DNA from 4 places in the Cupriavidus sp. SK-4 genome. Region 1 is predicted to be linked to each of the others. Evidence: predicted binding sites of a transcription regulator. Region 1 holds the regulator's gene; each other region holds the start of a gene.

Region 1 (3,231 bases):
CTGCGACCAGGTCATGGACAAGATGGACTATCCGCGCGGCCTGATCCGGTACACCTCGGAAAACGCGATGCGCAAGGCCTTGTCGGCGGCGGCATCGCGCAAGCGCCTGCTACGTCCGCGCATCATCATCTATTCCGTGATCTGGGTGGTGCTGCTGGCCGGCTTCATGGCTTCGATCGCGCTGCGCACGCCGCTGAAGGTCGACATCATCCGCGACCGTGGTGCGCTGGGCCGTGAAGTGGAAGGCCGCTGGATCGAGAACGTCTATCGCCTGCAGCTGATCAACACGACCGAAGCGCCGATGCAGATCAGCGTGCGCGCCGACAGCGACGAGCTGAAGGACCTGACGGTGGAATACGACAAGCAGGCCGAATCGCTGGCGCCGACGTCCAACCGGTTGCTGCCGATCCGGATCCGCGTGCCGATCGAGGCCGCGGCGCAGGGCACGCACAAGATCAACGTGACAGTGACGAGCGAAGGCACGGAGCGGGGGCATGCCGAAATCCGGCAATCCACCAGTTTCATCGTTCCGCGCGATTTGTGAGGCTAGTGTCCTATTCCATGGCAAGGTATTTGCGGAACAGGGCACTAGGCAGGCGCGGACGTAGTCGTCAAGATAAAGGGGGCAAGATGAGTCAGCAAGGCAATCCGTGGTGGAAGGAGCCGTGGCCGTGGCTGTTGATGAGCGGCCCGCTGGTGGCGATGGTGGCGTGCGGCGTGACGATCTGGCTGGCGTCCACGCATCCGGACATGCCGGTACAGGGTGCAACGCGTCATGGCCTGGTGGTGGAGAAGGCCGATGCCACGCCGCCCAAGGCTGCCGCAGCGAGGCAGCCATGAGGTTGCGCTGGCTGATGTGGGTACTCTGGCCGGCGTTCCTGATGGCTGGCTTTGCGACCGCGACGGTGTTTTCGGTGGTGGACCCCGGTGATCTGAACTTCTTCGGCCAGCCGATCGAAGCGTCCCGCGAATCGGTCTACACCATCGGCTTCCTGATGGCCTGGGTGTTCTGCGCGTTGTCCAGCGGACTGACGCTCTACACCATGCCGACGCGGCTCAGCGATACCGACGAACTGGAATGAGCGGACTGGCGTGAAGTCTGCGCTGCCATGGCCGGATGCGGCACTGGCAGCGCCTTGGCCGCCTAGCAGGAGCGGCTGTAGAGTTGCTTGATGCCTTCGATATCCACCAGCTTGACGTGGCGCTGGCGAATCTGGATCAGGCCGGCTTCGGCAAAGCGGGAGAACAGGCGGCTGACGGTTTCGAGCTTCAGGCCCAGGTAGCTGCCGATCTCTTCGCGGCTCATGCGCATCACGAACTCGGACGCCGAATAGCCGCGCGCCGACAGGCGCTCAGAGAGGTTGATCAGGAAGGCGGCGAGGCGTTCCTCGGCGCGCATTGAGCCCAGCGTGACCAGCATCAGCTGGTCGTGCGTGATTTCCTTGCCCATCAGGCGCAGGAACTGCTGCTGCAGCGATGGCAGGTCTGCCGAGAGGGACTGCAATTCGCTCATGCGGACCACGCAGACTTCGGTATCTTCCAGCGCGGCGGCATCGGAGGCATGCTGCATCTCGCCCAGCCCGTCGAGACCGACGATTTCGCCGGGCAGGTGGAAGCCGGTAATCTGCGAGCGGCCGTCTTCGGTGGTGACGTGGGTCTTGAGCGTGCCAAAGCGCACGGCATAGACCGCGGTGAGCGGATCGCCCATGCGATACAGGGTTTCACCCTTGTGCACACGGATGCGTTCCTGCACCAGCGTGTCCATCTTGGCGAGGTCTTGCTGCGACATGCCGACCGGAAGGCACAGCTGCCCCATGGCACAGGTGGAGCAGCGGGGCGACATCTCGGTAACGGGAATGGAGGTGAGCAATTGGAACCTGCTAGAAATGGCAGCGTGGGCGCGATTAGGACATTTTACCGTGCGATGTGATGTGGTAGGGAGTAAGAATTGACATTTGGCGTGCTGATCAGCGTTTTTCTGCTGGCCTTGCTTGGCGGGGTCCACTGCGCCGCCATGTGCGGCGGCGTGGCACTGGCCGTGGAGCAACGCCGCGGCGCGACGGCGACGATCAGTCTGGTACCCAACCGCGCCGCCTGGCTGGGCGAGTTGCTGACCATGCACGTGGGCCGGATCTCGACCTATATGCTGCTTGGCGCCGCGCTCGGCGCGGTCGGTGCCTCGGCGTGGAAGCAGGACTACCTGCCGGTGCAGCGCTGGCTGTTTGGCGCGGGGAGCGTCATGCTGCTGTGGTCGGGCTGGCGGTTGCTGCGCGGCAACACTTTTACCGTCGACTGGCTGGAGCGGCTGGCGGCGCGCGCCAGCACCACGGTGGCGCGGCGGCTGGGTGGCCTGGCAGGCAGCATGCCGGCCTTTGTGCGGGCGCGCGGCGGCCTGGCGCAGCGCTATGGCGTGGGCCTGGCGTGGGGCCTGGTGCCGTGCGGCATGGTCTATGGGGCGCTTACGCTGGCGCTGCTGGCGGGCAACGCGGCGTCCGGGGCACTCGTGATGGGCGTGTTCGGGCTCGGCACACTGCCTAACCTGCTGGTGCTTTCCGGCCTGTCGGGCTACTTGCGCACGCTGTCGCGACGTCCCGGCGTGCGCCTGGGGGCCGGCCTGGCGGTGATGGCGTTCGGCGGTCTCGGCATTGCGCGAGCGGTGCTGCTGCCACATTCGCTGGCCGAGCATGGATTCTGCCTGGTGTTCTGAGGCGCCGGCGCCGCCCGGGCAACGGATGATGGTTGCAGGCGGGGGCGGGAATGCCATACAATCGCCAACATTGCGGTATCGCGCGGTGTAATATGAGCCGCGGTAAGCAGCGGGCGAGCAGCGCCAGGCGGCCTTCATACCAGAAGGCGCGTTCAGGGCAGGGGAAGCGGAAGGTTTTCGATGCCCGTCCCGTCCCCACAGTCCATCCGGTTCAAAAGATCTGGTTCAAAAGTCCGGCTGGCACTGCGGTGTTGGCGATGCCGGCCTTGCTCCCGATACCCGTTTTTCTTGCGTCCGAGGCCTTCAGTTCGCTGACAGTGACGTCCGATATGTGCGGATGCGCTACGCAAGAGGTTCGCTGGCCGGCCCATAACGGCATGCGAACGATCTCCTGCCGGAACGCCCGGCAACTCGATGCAAAGATAGGGAAGCGCACGGCCTTGGATGCAGCAGGTATCCGGCTAGCTGCGCAATGAGATGGCGGTGGCTTTCGCACCGCTGTATCCAAAATCTCCGGTGCCCCG
Region 2 (3,231 bases), on a different contig from region 1:
GGGCTTCATCCTGCGTCATGAAGGGTTGCCAGGGCGGCATCGCGGTGCCGGGGCGGCCGTACAGCACGGTGGCGACCAGGCCCTCGGGCGGTTTACCGGACAGTGCCTCGCGCGTCAGCGGCGGGCCCAGCCCGCCGCGCAGCGTCATGCCGTGGCAGGCGCCGCAGTCATCGCGCAGCCAGTGCGCCAGCTGCGCCTGCCGGGCAGGGGTGGGCTGGGCTGCCGCGGCGGGCGCTGCGCCCAGCACGGCAGCTGCCAGCCCCGCCAGCGCAGCGCGCCGCCAGGCGATGTGATTACGCATGGTGGCGCCGGCTCAGTACACGTCGTGCTGCGTGTTGTAGGCGTTGAACTTGCCGGTCGGGGTGACCAGGCGCTTGTCCTTGATCACGGTCTTGAGCGTGCGGGTCTTGTCGTCGACCACCACCAGCGCGGACTCGCCGTCCTTGGTGCCCCAGACCGAGAACCAGACCTCGTCGCCGGCCTTGTTGTACTCGGCCTGCACCACGCGCCTGGCGCCCGCGCCCTTCAGGTCGGCCCAGTCGGCGATCGGCAGCACCTTGTAGCCGGCTTCCAGGTTGCGCGTGTCGAACACCGCCACCGACTGGTTGAGCTTAGCGTCAGGGTTCAGCGGCGTGTCGACCCACAGGTTGGACGACTTCGGGTGGGTCTTGATGAAGAGCGAACCGCCGCCCTGGCCCTTGATGGTCTGCACCACCTTCCACGCCTGCGCCGGGTGTCCGGCCGGATCGGTGCCGATCAGGCTGATGGTCTCGTCGCCAAGGTGGCTGGTGGTCCAGACCGGGCCGAACTTCGGATGCGTGAAGTTGGCGCCGCGCCCCGGATGCGGGGTCTTGCCCACGTTGATCAGGGCGGCCAGCTTGTTCTCCTTGGTGTCGACCACGGCGATCTTGTCGGACGCATTGGCGGCCACCAGGAAGTAGCGGCCGGTGGCGTCGAAGCCGCCGTCATGCAGGAACTTGGCTGAATCGATGGCGGTGGTCTTCAGGTTGGACAGGTCCGAGTAGTTGACCATCAGGATCTTGCCGGTCTCCTTGGCGTTGATCACGAACTCCGGATGGAAATGGCTGGCGACGATGGCCGCCACGCGCGGCTCGGGGTGGTATTCGTTGTCCACGGTCATGCCGCGCGTGGAGACCACCTTGAGCGGCTTGAGCGTGTCGCCTTCCATGATCACGTACTGCGGCGGCCAGTAGGAACCGGCCACGGCGTACTTGTCTTCATAGCCCTTGTACTTGGAGGTCTCGACCGAGCGCGCCTCCATGCCGACCTTCACTTCCGCGACGATATCGGGCTTGGGCAGCCACAGGTCGATCAGGTCCAGCCGCGCGTCGCGGCCGATCACGTACAGGTAGCGCCCGGACGCCGACATGCGCGAGATATGGACCGCGTAGCCGGTCTTGACGATATTGATGATCTGCTTGCTGTCGCCGTCGATCAGCGCGACCTCGCCGGCATCGCGCAGCGTGACCGAGAAGAGGTTGTCCAGGTTGTACTGGTTCATCTTCTTTGTAGGACGCTGGGCCACCGGCAGGATGTCCTTGCGGCTTTTCTCGATATCGGCCAGCGAGTACTCGGGCGGGGTCGGCGGGTCGAGCTGGATATAGCGCGCCATCAGGTCGACTTCCTTGTCGGAGAGATCGCCCGAGGTGCCCCAGTTAGGCATGCCGGCGGGGCTGCCGTACTTGATGAAGATCTTCAGGTACTCGGTGCCGCGCGCGCGGGTGATGTCCGGCGTCAGCGCCTTGCCGGTCGCGCCCTTGCGCAGTACGCCGTGGCAGCCGGCGCAGCGTTCGAAGTAGATCTGCCGGGCGTGGTCGAACTCAGCGGCGGTGAGGGTGGGGATGGCGGCTTTCGGTTCCGCCTTCGGTTCTGCCTTGGTGGCTGCATGTGGCAGCCCGAGCCAGAGTGAGAGCGGCAATGCCGCGATTGCCGGGTACAGCCAGTTTTTTGCTTTCATGGGTGCCGTGGATCAGCGGTGAGGAAAGCTGTTTCGCGGTGCCCATGCCTGCGTGGCGGGCACATGTCGTCATGTGGAAATCATGCGGACACACTGACGACATGGAATTGACTGGCATCAAACGGCGGCGGTGGTGCGGGAACGAAGTGTGGGGTGGTTGATGCTTGTGGTTGGCATGGTGCAAGCGCACCGTGAAGGCGATGCGCTTGCAAGGGCATGCTTCAGGTCGCGCCCAAGCGGTCGCGCGTGCGCCTGGCCACGTTCGTTGTCCACGGGAACGCGCTCCGGTACTGCTGGATGAACTGCTCGATCTCGCCGCGCTGCCGCAGCGACAGGCCGATCATGTCCAGCCCTTCGATAAACATGCGGCGGTGCCTTGCCGACAGCTCGAAGGCGTAGTCGCCGGAGGGCGTGCGCACGCGCATCGCCTCGACATCGATGCTGATGGTGTTGCCCGCGTCCGCATCCACGTCGTTCATCAACCGCTCGATCACCTCGCGCGGCAGCATCACCAGCAGCAGCCGGTTGTTCATCGCGTTCGAATAGAAGATCTCGCCGAAGCTCGGCGCAATCACGGCGCGGATGCCGAATTGCTGCAGGCCCCAGACGGCGTGCTCGCGGCTGGAGCCGCAGCCGAAATTGGCGCCGCTTACCAGGATGCTGGTGCCGGCGTACTCGGGCCGGTTCAGCACAAAGCCAGCGCGCGGCGCGCCGCTGGCGTCGAAGCGGTGGTCGTAGAGAATGCCCTCGGCCAGCCCGGCCTTGTCGATCCCGCGCAGGAACTGCTTGGGGATGATCTGGTCGGTATCGAGGTTCTCAAAGCGGATGGCGGCGCCTTTGCCGGCGATGCAGGTGGGTTCAGGCATGGGTGATCTCCAGCTTGCGGACGTCGGTGATGACGCCGGTGACGGCGGCCGCGGCGGCCATGGCCGGGCTCATCAGGTGGGTGATGGCACCGCGTCCCTGCCGACCCTCGAAATTGCGGTTGGTGGTGGAAGCGCAGCGCACGCCGTCGGCGAGCACGTCGTCGTTCATGGCCAGGCACATCGAGCAGCCCGGTTGCCGCCATTCAAAGCCCGCGGCGGTGAGGATCTCGGCCAGGCCCTCGCGCTCGGCCTGGGCCTTGACCGCGCCAGACCCGGGCACCACCATGGCCCTGACCCCCGCGGCCACCTTGCGGCCACGCACTACGCTGGCCACCGCGCGCAGGTCCTCGATGCGGCCGTTGGTGCAGGAGCCGATGAAGACGTGCT
Region 3 (3,231 bases), on a different contig from region 1:
GAAGGCGCCGGCCTGCGCCCCGACGGGCGCCTGCTGGCGCTCAACAGCTATGAGAACCGCGTCTGGCAGCTGGGCATCGAAGATGCCGCGCCGGTCATCGCCAAGTTCTACCGTCCGGGCCGCTGGACCGACGCGGCCATCCTGGAAGAACACGCCTTCGTGCAGCAACTGGCCGATGCCGAGATCCCGGCCGTGCCGGCCATGGTGCTGGCACCGGGCGCGGCCGGCACGCTGCTGCATCACGCCGGCTTCCGTTTCGCGGTATTCCCCCGCTGCGGCGGCCGCGAGCCCGCGCTGGACCGTTCCGACACGCTGACCTGGCTCGGCCGCTTTATCGGCCGCATCCACGCGCTGGGGGCGACGCAGCCCTACCAGGCGCGCCCGGCGCTGGATCTGGAAACCTTCGGCGTTGCCCCGCGTGACTGGCTGCTCGCCAGCGGCTGCATTCCCGCCGAGCTGCTGCCCGCGTGGCAATCGGTGACAGACCTGGCGCTGGACGGCGTGCGCCGCTGCTATGAGCGCGCCGGCGAGGTGCGCCTGCTGCGCACCCACGGCGACTGCCATCGCGGCAACGTGCTGTGGATCGACGAGGACGATGCGCGCGGCGGCACCCACGGCGCGCCGGGCCCGCACTTCGTGGATTTCGACGACAGCCGCATGGCGCCGGCGATCCAGGACATCTGGATGCTGCTCGAGGGCGACCGCGCGGCCATGCAGGACCAGCTGGCCGACATCGTTGCCGGCTATGAGGACTTCGCCGAATTCCAGCCGCGCGAACTGTGGCTGGTGGAAGCGCTGCGCACGCTGCGGCTGCTGCACTACAGCGCCTGGCTGGCCAGCCGCTGGGCCGACCCGGCCTTTCCGGCCGCGTTCCCTTGGTTCGGCACGGCGCGCTACTGGCAGGACCGCATCCTGGAACTGCGCGAACAGGTTGCGCTGATGGACGAAGCGCCCCTGTGGGGCGCCTGAGGTCTACCGGTCGGCGCCGCCAGGGCGCCGGTTTTCCACTGCTTTGCTCAACCCTTCTTTTCCGGCGCCTTGACCAGCAGCACCGGGCACTCGGCCTGCGCCAGCACGCGGCCCGCGACTGAACCGATCACCGCATCGAAGAACGAACCCCGGCCATGCGTGCCCATCACGATGGCCGCGGCGTCGACCGAGCGCGCACAGGCAACGATGCGCTCCGGCGCAAAGCCGTGCAGCGGGTGCCGCTCGAACGGCACCTTGGCTGCGGACAGGATGTCGCAGACCGCCGCCATGGCCTTGTCGCTGGCCTCCTTGTGCCAGTCGTCGATGGTTTCCTTGCTGACAAAGGCGCGCACCTGGCCGCTCACTTCCGGCGCCACATGGACGACATGCACGGTGAAGCCGCTCTGCAGCAGCTTGCCTTCGGCGATAAAACGGGCCGCGGCGTCGCTGAAGGCCGAGCCGTCGGTGGCGAGCACGATATTGGTCATGTTGGGAATCTCCTGAATGGGGGCTGTCGGCAGGCGGTGCGCCATGAGGCGGCACCGCCATCTGGAACCATCATGGCACCTAGTGTCCTGCCAGGACCCGATTTAGATCAAGTCGGATCGGATTTATCCGATCTTGCCGTGCGATAGCCGGCCGGCTGACGGATTCCGTCAATCCGGCTGAAGCATTTGGCCATTGCCCCGTCAATGCGGTGGCGCGTAGCATGCTCCCGAGCCCCGCGGCAGGCATTGGCACGCCCGCGCTGCCGCAGGCACGGCCCATCCCATACCAATTCAATGCAAGCTGTCCCCCGGCCATGGCGCGGGCGGGCGGCGCTTCCGGAGACGACGATCATGAGTGAGCGTGGCAACCTGCTGCCCCTGCGCGGTATCAAGGTAGTGGAATTCGAAGGCATCGGCCCCGGCCCGTTGTGCGGCGCGATGCTGGCCGGCCTGGGCGCCGAGGTCACGCTGGTGACCCGCCCGGTCGCGCCGGATGCCCGCCGCATCCTGCGCGGCCAGGCCGTGCCGCCTGAGATGGAGCTGGAGCACGGCAAGCGCGTGGTGCAACTGAACCTGAAGTCGCCGCAAGACGTGGCCGCCGCGCTGGACCTGGTGGCCGGCGCCGACGCGCTGATCGAGGGGCTGCGCCCGGGCGCGATGGAGCGCCTCGGCCTGGGTCCGAAGGCGTGCCATGCACGCAATCCGCGCCTGGTCTACGGCCGCATGACCGGCTGGGGCCAGACCGGCCCGCTGTCGCAGAGCGCCGGCCACGACCTTAACTACATCGCGCTGACCGGCCTCTTGTCGATGGCCGCGCGCGAAGGCTCACTGCCGATGGTGCCGCCGACCGTGGTGGGCGATGCCACCGGCGCGCTTGGCCTGGCATTCGGCATCACCAGCGCCATCCTGAGCGCGCGCGCCAGCGGCGAGGGCTGCGTGGTGGATGCAGCCATCACCGATATCGTCGCCATGCTGGGCTCGCTGGTGCAGGTGTCGCGCGCGGCCGGCACGCTGGGCGGCCCGCAACCCAGCCCCTTCCACGATTCGCCGTTCTATGACGTCTTCCCTTGTGCCGACGGCCGCGCCATCACGCTGGGCGCGCTTGAGCCGCAGTTCTACCGCGAGCTGCTCGAGCGGCTCGAACTGACCGACATCGACCCCGCCGCTCAGTATGACCGCGCCCAGTGGCCCGCGGTGAAGGCGCGCATTGCCGCGTGCATCGCAGGCAAGCCCAGTACCCACTGGGAGTCGGTGCTGGGCGGCACCGACGTGTGCTTTGCGCGCGTGCTGACCCTGGACGAGGCCGCGCGCCATCCGCACAACCAGGCACGCGGCACGTATCGGCTGTACCAGCAGGGCGAGCGCGAGGTGCCGCGTTCGGCGCCGGCGCCGCGCTTCCTGCCCGCCGGCACGGAATGACCCGGGGCCGCGGCGCCGATGCTGCGGCCTCTCGAGTCTGCCTGATCGGTTCGGCTACCATGCGGCATCCACCCAAACCGGAGACCCATGCCATGGCCGAACCCAGCCAACCTCCCGCCTATACCCCCACGCCGGCCTTCGAGGCCGGTCTTGACGTGCGCACCGAAGTGCTCGGCCCCGAGCACGTCAAGCGCGCGCTGGACGCCGCCGCGCAGCAGGGCGACACCAGCCTGCAGCAACTGGTGACGGAGTTCGCCTGGGGCACGGTCTGGACCCGCGACGGCCTGGACCGCAAGCAGCGCAGCCTGGCCACGGTGTCGATGCTGATTGCGCTGAACCGGCCGCAGGAGCTGGC
Region 4 (3,231 bases), on a different contig from region 1:
GCGCATTGTCTTCAATGCCTCGCGTGAAGAGATCAAGGAGGTCGCGGTCTCGGGCACGCGCCTGATCAAGTCGCTGACCGATGCCATGCCTGAGACGGCATGGACCTATGAGTATTCGCCCGAGACTTTCAGCCTGGCCGAGCTCGACTTCTCGCTGGAAGTCAGCGACGCCGTCTCTGCCGCCTGGCAGGCCGGCCCGGACCGGCCGATGATCCTGAACCTGCCGACCACGGTTGAATGCAGCACGCCCAACGCGTTCGCCGACCAGATCGAATGGATGCACCGCCGCCTGGCACGGCGCGAACACATCGCGCTGTCAGTGCACCCGCACAACGACCGCGGCACGGCGGTGGCCGCCGCGGAACTGGCGCTGATGGCGGGCGCGGACCGCGTCGAAGGCTGCCTGCTCGGCAACGGCGAGCGCACCGGCAATGTCGACCTGGTGACGCTGGCGCTCAACCTCTATACGCAGGGCGTGGCGCCCGGACTGGACTTCTCCGATATCGACGCGGTGCGCCAGTGCGTGGAGCACTGCAACCAGCTGCCGGTGCATCCGCGCCACCCGTATGTGGGCGACCTGGTGTTCACCGCGTTCTCGGGCTCGCACCAGGATGCGATCCGCAAGGGCTTTGCGCAGCAGCAGCCGGACGGCATCTGGGAAGTGCCTTACCTGCCGATCGACCCGGCCGACCTGGGCCGCAGCTATGACGCGGTGATCCGCGTCAATAGCCAGTCCGGCAAGGGCGGCATGGCCTACCTGCTGGAGCAGGTGCATGGCATCTACATGCCGCGCCGCCTGCAGATCGAATTCAGCCGCGCGGTGCAGGCCATGACCGACGACACCGGGCTCGAGGCGAGTGCCGATGATCTTTATGGGCTGTTCCGGCGCGAGTACCTGACGCAGGAAACGCCGCTGCGCTATGTATCGCACCAGCTGGTGTCTGACAGCGGCGGTGCCACGGAGATCGAAGTGCGGATGGTTCGCGACGGCAAGCCATGCAGCGTGCGCGGCACCGGCAACGGGCCCATCGACGCCTTCGTCAATGCGCTGGACCTGCCGGTACGCGTGATGGACTACCACGAGCATGCGATGACCGCCGGCGCGGATGCGCGCGCGGCCTGCTACGTGGAAGTGCGCGTGGGCGATTCGCCGACAGGGTTCGGCGCCGGCATCGACGCCAACCTGGTCACGGCCTCGCTGCGCGCGGTGATCTCGGGCGTGAACCGGCACCTGCAGGCCGGCTCTGGCGCAGCGCGGGCCCCGCAGTCCGCCGAGGCCGCCGAGGCCTGACACCGCAAGCCGCCGCAAGAAAACCGGTGTGCCCCGCCCCCACGGGGCACACCCGGAAAGACGCCCTTGCGGACGCCCACGACATGCTCGGTGCCGATCCGCACACGCTGCATGCGTGCTCGGATCTTTCGCACAGCGTAAGGGGCAGCATCGCGCCGCGCCACGAATAATTCCGCATGTGTTTAGAAGCGTCGGCGCAGCAGGCACCGCGGCGCCTGCCTCGCTGTAGCGCCTGCGCGACGCAGCCAGGCCCGTTCCCTTCTACTTGTTTTGGGTCAAAGCCCAGCCCGGCCTGCTCGGCCAAACTGGGCCCGGATTTGATACCAGACCAAGCAGAACCTCATGAAAACACTCTCTCTCCGCACCCGGGTCACCTGTTCCGCCATCGCCGCCTGCGCCATGCTGGGCGCCTTCACCACCCCTGCCGCCGCCGCGGACGATGCACAGGGCAACTGGATGGTGCGCCTGCGCGGCACCTATCTCGACATGGCCAACAGCTCCGACCCCGTCGGCGGCGTCGGCCCGTCGGACCGCATCACGGTCAACAACAAGTGGATTCCCGAGTTCGACGTCACCTACTTCTTCACGCCGAACATCGCCGCCGAACTGGTGCTGACCGTGCCGCAGAAGCAGGACGTCTACCTGGACGGCAACAAGGTCGGCACCTTCAAGCATCTGCCGCCGACGCTGCTGGTGCAGTACCACTTCATCCCCAACGGCACCTTCCGCCCGTATATCGGCGCCGGCCTGAACTTCACCCGCATCTGGGGCGCGGACATCGCCAACAACTCGCTGCAGCTCGATAGCTGGAGCGTCGGTCCCGCGCTGCAGATCGGCATGGACTACAAGCTGACCAAGAACTGGTTCCTGAACGCCGACATCAAGAAGATCTGGCTGTCGAGCGACGTGAAGGCCGGCGATGTCAAGGTGTCCAAGGTGAACCTGGATCCGTGGCTGTTCAGCATGGGTGTGGGGTATCGCTTCTGATCCTGCAGTGCCATGCAAAAGGCCGGCGCCAATCAGGTGCCGGCCTTTTGCTTTTCCGGATGAGCGAGGGTGCGGACCTACCGGAACGCCGGCTCATCAAAGCTGCGCAGCTTGCGCGAATGCAGCTGCTCGACTCCGTTCTCACGCAGGATGCGGATCGCCTCCAGCCCGATGGTCATATGCTGGCTGACACGCTGGCGATAGAAGGCGTTGGCCATGCCGCGCAGCTTGAGCTCGCCATGCAGCGGCTTGTCCGACACGCACAGCAACGTGCCATACGGCACGCGCAGCCGGAAGCCGTTGGCCGCCACCGCCGCGCTTTCCATATCGATGGCAATCGCGCGCGACTGGTTGAAGCGCGCATACAGCGACTTGGACTTCAGCTCCCAGTTGCGGTCATCGGTCGAGACTACCGTGCCGGTGCGCATGCGGGTCTTCATCTCGTTGCCGGACAGCCCGGTCACGCGCGCCACGGCCTCCTGCAGCGCCACCTGGATCTCGGCGATCGGCGGCACCGGCACCCACGGCGGCAGGTCGTGGTCGAGCACGTGGTCGTCGCGCACATAGGCGTGCGCCAGCACGTAGTCGCCCAGCTGCTGCGAGCGGCGCAGGCCGCCGCAGTGGCCCACCATCAGCCAGCAATGCGGGCGCAGCACGGCCAGGTGGTCGGTCATGGTCTTGGCGTTGGACGGCCCCACGCCGATATTGACCAGCGTCACCCCCAGCTTGTCTTCGCGCACCAGGTGATAGGCCGGCATCTGCGGCAGCGCGCGCGGGCGCGAGGCGTCGTCGGGTTCCGCGCCGCCCAGTTCCTGCATCACGTCGCCGGGCTCGACAAAGCGGGTGTAGCCGCCGCCATCGCTGCTGGCCATCAGGCCCCGTCCCAGCTCGACAAATTCGTCGACATAGCGCTGGTAGTTGGTGAACAGCACGAAGCGCTGGAAATGCTGCGG

What was found. The regulator FNR, encoded in region 1, switches genes on or off when oxygen is low (the NO sensors DNR and NnrR bind a similar motif). The targets are predictions, from matches to a motif close to TTGATNNNNATCAA.
Region 2: CF68_RS22935 (nitrite reductase) is a predicted target of FNR. The motif match lies at 2,086-2,099, and genes of this name have one in related genera.
Region 3: CF68_RS03765 (universal stress protein) is a predicted target of FNR. The motif match lies at 1,555-1,568, and genes of this name have one in related genera.
Region 4: CF68_RS12870 (OmpW family protein) is a predicted target of FNR. The motif match lies at 1,557-1,570, and genes of this name have one in related genera.

What each region holds. Positions count from the first base shown of each region.
Region 1 is NZ_JFJW01000020.1:68,627-71,857, forward strand. Features, by position in the region: partial or broken gene CF68_RS38030 (4Fe-4S dicluster domain-containing protein) at 1-544, shown strand, start outside; gene CF68_RS04730 (membrane protein) at 631-840, shown strand; gene CF68_RS04735 (hypothetical protein) at 837-1,082, shown strand; gene fnr (fumarate/nitrate reduction transcriptional regulator Fnr) at 1,145-1,870, opposite strand; gene CF68_RS04745 (sulfite exporter TauE/SafE family protein) at 1,949-2,707, shown strand.
Region 2 is NZ_JFJW01000102.1:147,240-150,470, reverse strand. Features, by position in the region: gene CF68_RS22940 (cytochrome c) at 1-301, opposite strand, end outside; gene CF68_RS22935 (nitrite reductase) at 314-1,978, opposite strand; gene leuD (3-isopropylmalate dehydratase small subunit) at 2,200-2,844, opposite strand; gene leuC (3-isopropylmalate dehydratase large subunit) at 2,837-3,231, opposite strand, start outside.
Region 3 is NZ_JFJW01000017.1:25,971-29,201, reverse strand. Features, by position in the region: gene CF68_RS03770 (serine/threonine protein kinase) at 1-969, shown strand, start outside; gene CF68_RS03765 (universal stress protein) at 1,017-1,457, opposite strand; gene CF68_RS03760 (CaiB/BaiF CoA-transferase family protein) at 1,809-2,876, shown strand; gene CF68_RS03755 (carboxymuconolactone decarboxylase family protein) at 2,969-3,231, shown strand, end outside.
Region 4 is NZ_JFJW01000061.1:115,742-118,972, reverse strand. Features, by position in the region: gene leuA (2-isopropylmalate synthase) at 1-1,291, shown strand, start outside; gene CF68_RS12870 (OmpW family protein) at 1,634-2,278, shown strand; gene CF68_RS12865 (AMP nucleosidase) at 2,356-3,231, opposite strand, start outside.